Archangium violaceum: one gene and its partner. The protein of the gene in region 2 binds, or shares a complex with, the protein of the main gene of each other region. Links are inferred from orthologs where the notes say so. Each region holds a gene or a part of one and is shown on either strand. Other genes may lie near its edges. The genes, in order: pnp and JQX13_RS05050.

What was found.
Region 1: JQX13_RS05050 (region 2) and pnp share a complex: the UniProt entries of both Bacillus subtilis proteins name them as parts of the possible RNA degradosome complex. The link is inferred for Archangium violaceum from one-to-one orthologs.

Annotation. Positions count from the first base shown.
Region 1 is NZ_CP069338.1:6,700,230-6,703,452, reverse strand. Bases 315-3,223 are described here. They hold pnp (polyribonucleotide nucleotidyltransferase), read right to left. Parts: upstream 2,905-3,223; coding sequence 724-2,904; downstream 315-723. Other genes in these bases: dut (dUTP diphosphatase), read right to left, coding at 315-563. Outside these bases: more of dut, read right to left, coding at 108-314. UniProt on the Bacillus subtilis protein: Involved in mRNA degradation. Catalyzes the phosphorolysis of single-stranded polyribonucleotides processively in the 3'- to 5'-direction. Necessary for competence development in Bacillus subtilis.
Region 2 is NZ_CP069338.1:1,168,075-1,171,179, reverse strand. What follows is about bases 285-3,075. They hold JQX13_RS05050 (6-phosphofructokinase), read right to left. Parts: upstream 2,304-3,075; coding sequence 1,266-2,303; downstream 285-1,265. Other genes in these bases: JQX13_RS05045 (glucosamine-6-phosphate deaminase), read left to right, coding at 2,510-3,075; xdhC (xanthine dehydrogenase accessory protein XdhC), read right to left, coding at 474-1,247; JQX13_RS05060 (aldose epimerase), read right to left, coding at 285-336. Also shown: more of JQX13_RS05060, read right to left, coding at 1-284; more of JQX13_RS05045, read left to right, coding at 3,076-3,105. UniProt on the Bacillus subtilis protein: Catalyzes the phosphorylation of D-fructose 6-phosphate to fructose 1,6-bisphosphate by ATP, the first committing step of glycolysis.

The DNA of each region.
Region 1 (3,223 bases), 5.5 Mb from region 2 along the record:
GAGCAAGGCGGTCGGACTCCCGGAGGTGGGGGGCAGTTGCGGGGCCTCCAGAAGGCACCCGCAGCCGTCTTACCGCGCCGCGCTGACAATCGGCAAGGAACGCCGGGTCACCGTCCCGTCGAGCCGAAACCGCCCTCTCCCCGCTCGGTGGTTTCCAGTAGCTCCAGCTCCAATAGGGACACCCGAGACACGGGTGACACCACGAGTTGGGCGATGCGCTCGCCGCGGCGAAGCGTGAAGGGCTCCTGGGAGAGGTTCACGAGGAGCACCTTGACCTCTCCGCGGTAGTCCGCGTCCACCGTCCCTGGCGAGTTCAGCAGGGTGATGCCGTGACGCAGCGCCAGTCCCGAGCGGGGCCGGAGCTGGGCCTCGTAGTCGGGAGGCAGGGCCAGCGCCAGGCCGGTGGGAACCGCCGCGCGCTCCATGGGCCCGAGGGTGAGCTCCCCATCGATGTCCGCCCGCAGGTCCATCCCCGCGGCGAGGGCGGTCTCATAGCGCGGCAGGGGCAGCGGCTCCGGGTGGGTGCGCACGCGGCGGACCCTCACGGTGACAGGTAAGGACATATCCGACAAGGTAGCACCGTGAGACGGACAGGCCAGCTTTCAGGCGGGAGCAAAGCAGAACGCCCTCCTCCGCCGGAGCGAAGAGAGGGCGTTCCGTGAGCCCTCCCCTCTCCCTCTGGGAGAGGGAAAGGGTGAGGGTATCCGTCACCGTGTTCTCGAATCAGGCCTTGGCGCCCGGCTGGGTGGCCTCGGGGGACGCGGCGGCGGGGGTGGCCTCGGCGGCGGGGGCGGTGCCCTGCTGAGAGGCGGCGCGCTCGGCCATGGCCTCCTTGCGCGACAGGCGGATCTTGCCCGTCTTGTCGATGCTGACGACCTTCACCAGCACCTCATCGCCCTCCTTGAGCACGTCCGACACGCTCTTCACGCGCTTGTCGGACAGCTCGGAGATGTGGATGAGGCCGTCGGTGCCCGGGAACAGTTCCACGAAGGCGCCGAACTCGGCGATCTTCCGCACCGTGCCCGTGTAGATCTTCCCGATCTCCGCCTCGCGCGTGAGCGCCTGGATCATCGCGATGGCCGACTTCACCGAGTCCACGTTGGAGCTGGCGATGTCCACGCGGCCCGAGTCGTCGATGTTGATGACGGCACCCGTGCGGGCGATGATGTCCTTGATCACCTTGCCGCCCGGCCCGATGACGTTCTTGATGAACTCGGGGCGGATCTGGATGGTGGTGATGCGCGGCGCGTAGGCGCTGATCTCCTTGCGCGGCTCGGCCATCGCCTTGAGCATCTCGCCCAGGATGTGCAGACGGCCCTGACGCGCCTGCTCCAGCGCGCGGCTCATGATCTCCGTGGTGAGACCGGTGATCTTGATGTCCATCTGGATGGAGGTGATGCCCTTCGAGGTGCCGCACACCTTGAAGTCCATGTCGCCCAGGTGGTCCTCGTCACCGAGGATGTCCGAGAGGATGGCGACCTGGTCCCCCTCCTTCACCAGACCCATGGCGATGCCGGCCACGGGCGCCTTGATGGGCACGCCCGCGTCCATCAGCGACAGCGTGCCGCCGCACACGGAGGCCATGGACGAGGAGCCGTTGGACTCGAGGATGTCCGAGACGAGCCGCACCGTGTACGGGAACTTCTCGCTCGCGGGCAGCATGTTGCGCAGCGCGCGCTCGGCCAGGGCGCCATGGCCCACCTCACGCCGGCCGGGGCCGCGCAGGGGCTTGGTCTCGTTCACGCTGAACGGGGGGAAGTTGTAGTGCAGCATGAACTTCTTGAAGGACTGGCCGCTGAGCAGCTCCAGCCGCTGCTCGTCCTCGGAGGTACCCAGCGTCGTCACCACCAGGGCCTGCGTCTCGCCACGGGTGAAGATGGCGCTGCCGTGGGTGCGCGGGAGCACGCTCACCTCGCAGGTGATGTTGCGCACCTCGGCGTGACCACGGCCACCGATGCGGCCACCGTTCACCGTCAGCGTGCGCATGTGCTCGTACTTCAGGTCCTCCACCACCTGCTTGGCGTGCTTCTCCACCTGGGAGGTGTAGCCCTCGCCCAGCTGCTCCTTGAGCTTCGCCAGGGCCTCCTTCTTGGCCTTGGAGAGCGCCTCGTAGCGGGCCGCCTTCTCCTTGATGGTGTAGCCGTTGACGATGCCGTCCCAGGCCAGCTCACGAACCTTGGACTTCAGGTCCTCGGCCACCGCAGGGATGCGGTCGTAGTTGCGCACCGTCTTGTTGAGCGCGCGCCGCAGCTCGTCCTGCAGATCCAGGGCCGGCTGTGCCGCCTGCTTGCCGAACTCGAGCGCGGCCATCATCTCCGCCTCGCTCACCTCCTCGGCACCGCCCTCCACCATCACGATGGCCTCGCGGCTCACGGCCATGACGAGGTCGATGTCGGACAGCTCGCGCTGCTTGAGCGTGGGGTTGGCGATGAGCTTGCCGTCCACGCGGCCCACGCGGATGCCCGCGATGGGGCCGTTGAAGGGGATGTCCGACACCCACAGCGCCGCCGAGGCGCCCGTAATGCCGTGGATATCACCCTCGTGCTCCGGGTCCGCGGAGATGACGCTCGCGATGACCTGGGTCTCGTAGGCGTAGCCGTCCGGGAAGAGCGGGCGGCAGGAGCGGTCCACGATACGGCTGGCCAGCGTCTCCTTCTCCGTCAGGCGCCCCTCGCGCTTGAAATAGCTGCCGGGGATGCGGCCGGCCGAGTACAACTTCTCCTGGTACTCCACCGTGAGCGGGAGGAAGTCCACGTCCTTCTTCTCGCGCGCGCTCACCGCGGTGACGAGCAGCATGGTGTCGCCGTAACGAACCACCACCGAGCCGTCCGCCTGCTTGGCCATGTGGCCGGTCTCGATGGTCAGCTCGGTGTCGCCAATCTTGACGCTCTTCTTCAAGTGCATATCCGTCTTGCCTCGTACTTCCTGGGTGGCCCCGTGGACGCGTGCCCTGCCTTTTCCAAAAGGTGAGGGCCCACGCGCCTCGATGCGAGGCCTGTGGGGTTGATGCGGTCACCGGGCCTGGAACAGGCGGATACGGGCAACCGCGACTTGACTGCGGTGGGGGCGCTTCGGAAGCGCCGGCAGGGATGCGTCGGAGCTTTGATCCCTGATCGCGCGGGCCGACCCGGCTGCACCACCGGTCGGCCCGTCCGAACGGAAACCAAAACCTCCGTCCACATCACGCCCTTGCCTCCTCCCTCGCCCCTCCTCTTCGCTGGAC
Region 2 (3,105 bases):
GCGCCAGGGGAACTCGCGCAGCGTCTGCTCCGAGTGCCCGAGCGCGAGCACCACGCGCGAGGCCTCCTGGTTCCGCACTTCCCAGGGCAGGTCGCGGGCGAAGCCATGGCGTCGCATGGGGAACTCGTGGCCCTCGACGGTGTACCTACCGCCGGGGAGGACGCCGGGGGAGGGGAAGAGCACGGGGATGCCGCCGCGCACGTTCTTGGTGGGATCGGCCAGGGTGCTCTCGTCGAGGAAGAGGATGGGCTCGCCCTCGACGATGAAGCGGGTGATGAGCGCTCCGCGTTCGGGGACGAGCTCGACGCGGGAGCCGCCATCCGTGAGGACCACCATGTTGACCTCCAGGGACCGTCGCGCCGGGCGTGGCGCGGGAGCCGGCTTGTAACAGGGGGTGGTCCGCGGACACCTCGGGAAGAGACGCTCCCTGTCGTCTTCCATGCAGGGCGCGGCCCGGTCCGTTCGGAAGGTCTCTACTCCGGCTGGCGCCGAACCCGGATGAGCTCGCCCACGATGGAGACGGCGATCTCCTCCGGTGTCAGCGCGCCGATGTCCACGCCCATGGGTGAGCGCATCCGCTCCACGGCCGGCTCGGTGAAGCCCGCGGCCCGCAGCCGCATCCGGAAGCGCTCGGCCTTGCGACGGCTGCCAATCACCCCCAGGTACGCCGAGGGCTTGTCCAGCAACGCCTCCACCACCGCCTGATCCAACGGGTGGTCGTGCGTCGTCACGCAGAAGTAATGCTCCGGCCCACCGGGCAGTGCCCGCGCGTGGTCCGCCGGGTCCTTCACCCGCAGCTCGCAGTCCGGGAAGCGCTCGGGGTTGGCCCACTCGGGCCGGGCGTCCACCACCGTCACCCGGAAGCCCACCCGGTGCGCCAGCGACGCCAGCTCCTTCGCCACGTGCCCGGCGCCGAACACCGTGAGCCGCGGGGGTGCTCCGTGCTTCTCCAGGAACACCTTCATCCGGCCCCCACAGCACATGCCCAGCTCGTGCGTGAGGTGCGTTTCGATGACGCGCGTCTGCTCCGGCGACGCCAGCAGCTCCCGCGCGGCCTGGATGATCTGATGCTCGATGGCGCCGCCGCCCACGGTGCCCCGCAGGCTTCCGTCCTCGAGCACCACCAGCTTCGAGCCCGGCTTCTGCGGCGTGCTGCCGGCGCTCTCGATGACGGTGGCCAGGACGAAGGGTCGGCCCTCGGACACCAGGGCCGCCATCTCCGCGTACAGGTCCGTGGCAGGGGACATGTCCACCCCCGCTCCCGGCTAGCCGAAGAAGACCTGGGCGACCTCGAAGAACTCCTGGGGAACCTTCTTGAGCTCCCGGGTGGCCTCGGCCAGGTCCACGCTCACGATCTCATTGCCCCGCAGCGCGGCCATCTTGCCGAACTCGCCCCGGGCCACCATGTCGCACGCGTGGACGCCGAAGCGCGTGGCCAGCACGCGATCATGCGCGGTGGGCGCGCCGCCGCGCTGGATGTGACCCAGCACCGACACGCGCGTCTCGTAGCCCGTGCGCTGCTCGATCTCATGCGCCACGATGCTGCCCACGCCACCCAGGCGCGGCCGGCCCGCCTCGTCCAGCGCGCCCGAGGTGACGAGCTGCTCCTGCCCCTCGTGCGACAGCTTGATGCGCGTGCCCTCGGCCACCACCACGATGGAGAAGGAGCGCCCGGTGGAGTGCCGGTGCTTGATGTGCTCGGCGACACGCACCAGGTCCGCGGGGACCTCGGGGACCAGGATCACGTCGGCGCCGCCGGCCATGCCCGCGTAGGTGGCGATCCACCCCACGTGCCGCCCCATCACCTCGCACACGATGACGCGCTTGTGGGACTCGGCGGTGGAGTGCAGCCGGTCGATGGCCTCGGTGGCGATGGCCACCGCGGTGTCGAAGCCGAAGGTGAAGTCCGTGCCGTTGAGATCGTTGTCGATCGTCTTCGGCACACCCACGATGCGCAGCCCCTCCTGGGACATGCGCGTGGCCGCGGAGAGCGTGCCCTCGCCGCCAATGGCGATGACGGCGTGGATGTCGTTGCGCTCCATGGCGCGCTTGACCTTCTCCAACCCGTTCTCGACCTTGAACGGGTTGACGCGAGAAGTGCCCAGGATGGTTCCTCCGCGGTGGAGGATGCCGGAGGTGGTTTCGCGCGTGAGGCGGAAGTGGTTGTCCTCGAGGAGACCCTTCCATCCATCACGCAGGCCCATCATCTCGAAACCATGGGCGGTGGCTCGACGGACAACGGCGCGGATGACCGCGTTGAGGCCGGGGCAATCGCCCCCGCCAGTGAGAACGGCGACTTTCATGAGGTTCCCTTCTAACCTACCTCGGGCGCGAGTCATGCGCGAAGTTGATGTAAACCGCTCGCCAGGCGCGGTGGCGATCGGCCGGAAGGCCCCGGGGTGGTGCGGGGCGGGCGGGCGGGGAGGGACTCCCAGGGTTGGACGTGCGGCTTTGTCGGAGGGAGGGCTTTGGCTATGCTGCCTCGGACCCCCTGGTTACGGCCCCCACCTTGAACGTTCGCGTCTTCGCCTCCGAGAAGGAAGCTGCCGCCGCCTGCGCCGCCTACGTGGCCACGGCGGTGCGGGAGAAGCCGTCCCTGGTGCTCGGCCTGCCCATCGGCCGCACCCCCCTGAATGTGTACCGGGAGATGGTGGTGTTGCACGGGCGCGGGGAGCTGGACTTCTCGCGGGTGACCACCTTCAACCTGGACGAGTTCCTCGGCTTGCCGCCGGATGATCCGGGCAGCTTCCGGGCGTACATGGAGCGACATCTCTTCCAGCACGTCAACCTGGCACGCGAGCGCATCCATTTCCTCGATGGGAGCGCGGACAGGGCGGAACGCGAGTGCGCCCGCTACGACGCGCAACTTGCTGGGGCCGGAGGGCTGGACATGCTGCTGTTGGGCATCGGGCCCAACGGGCAGGTGGGCTGCAACGAGCCGGGGGAGAGCCTCCAGGCGGTCAGCCACCGGGCCCGGCTCTCACGGGAGTCGCGTCTGGCGATGGCCTCCCTCTTCGGAGACGACGTCTCGAAGGTTCCCCTGGCGGCGCTCACGCTGGGGATGGGGGCGCTCCTCCAGGCGCGTCGCGTCATCCTGTTGGCCTT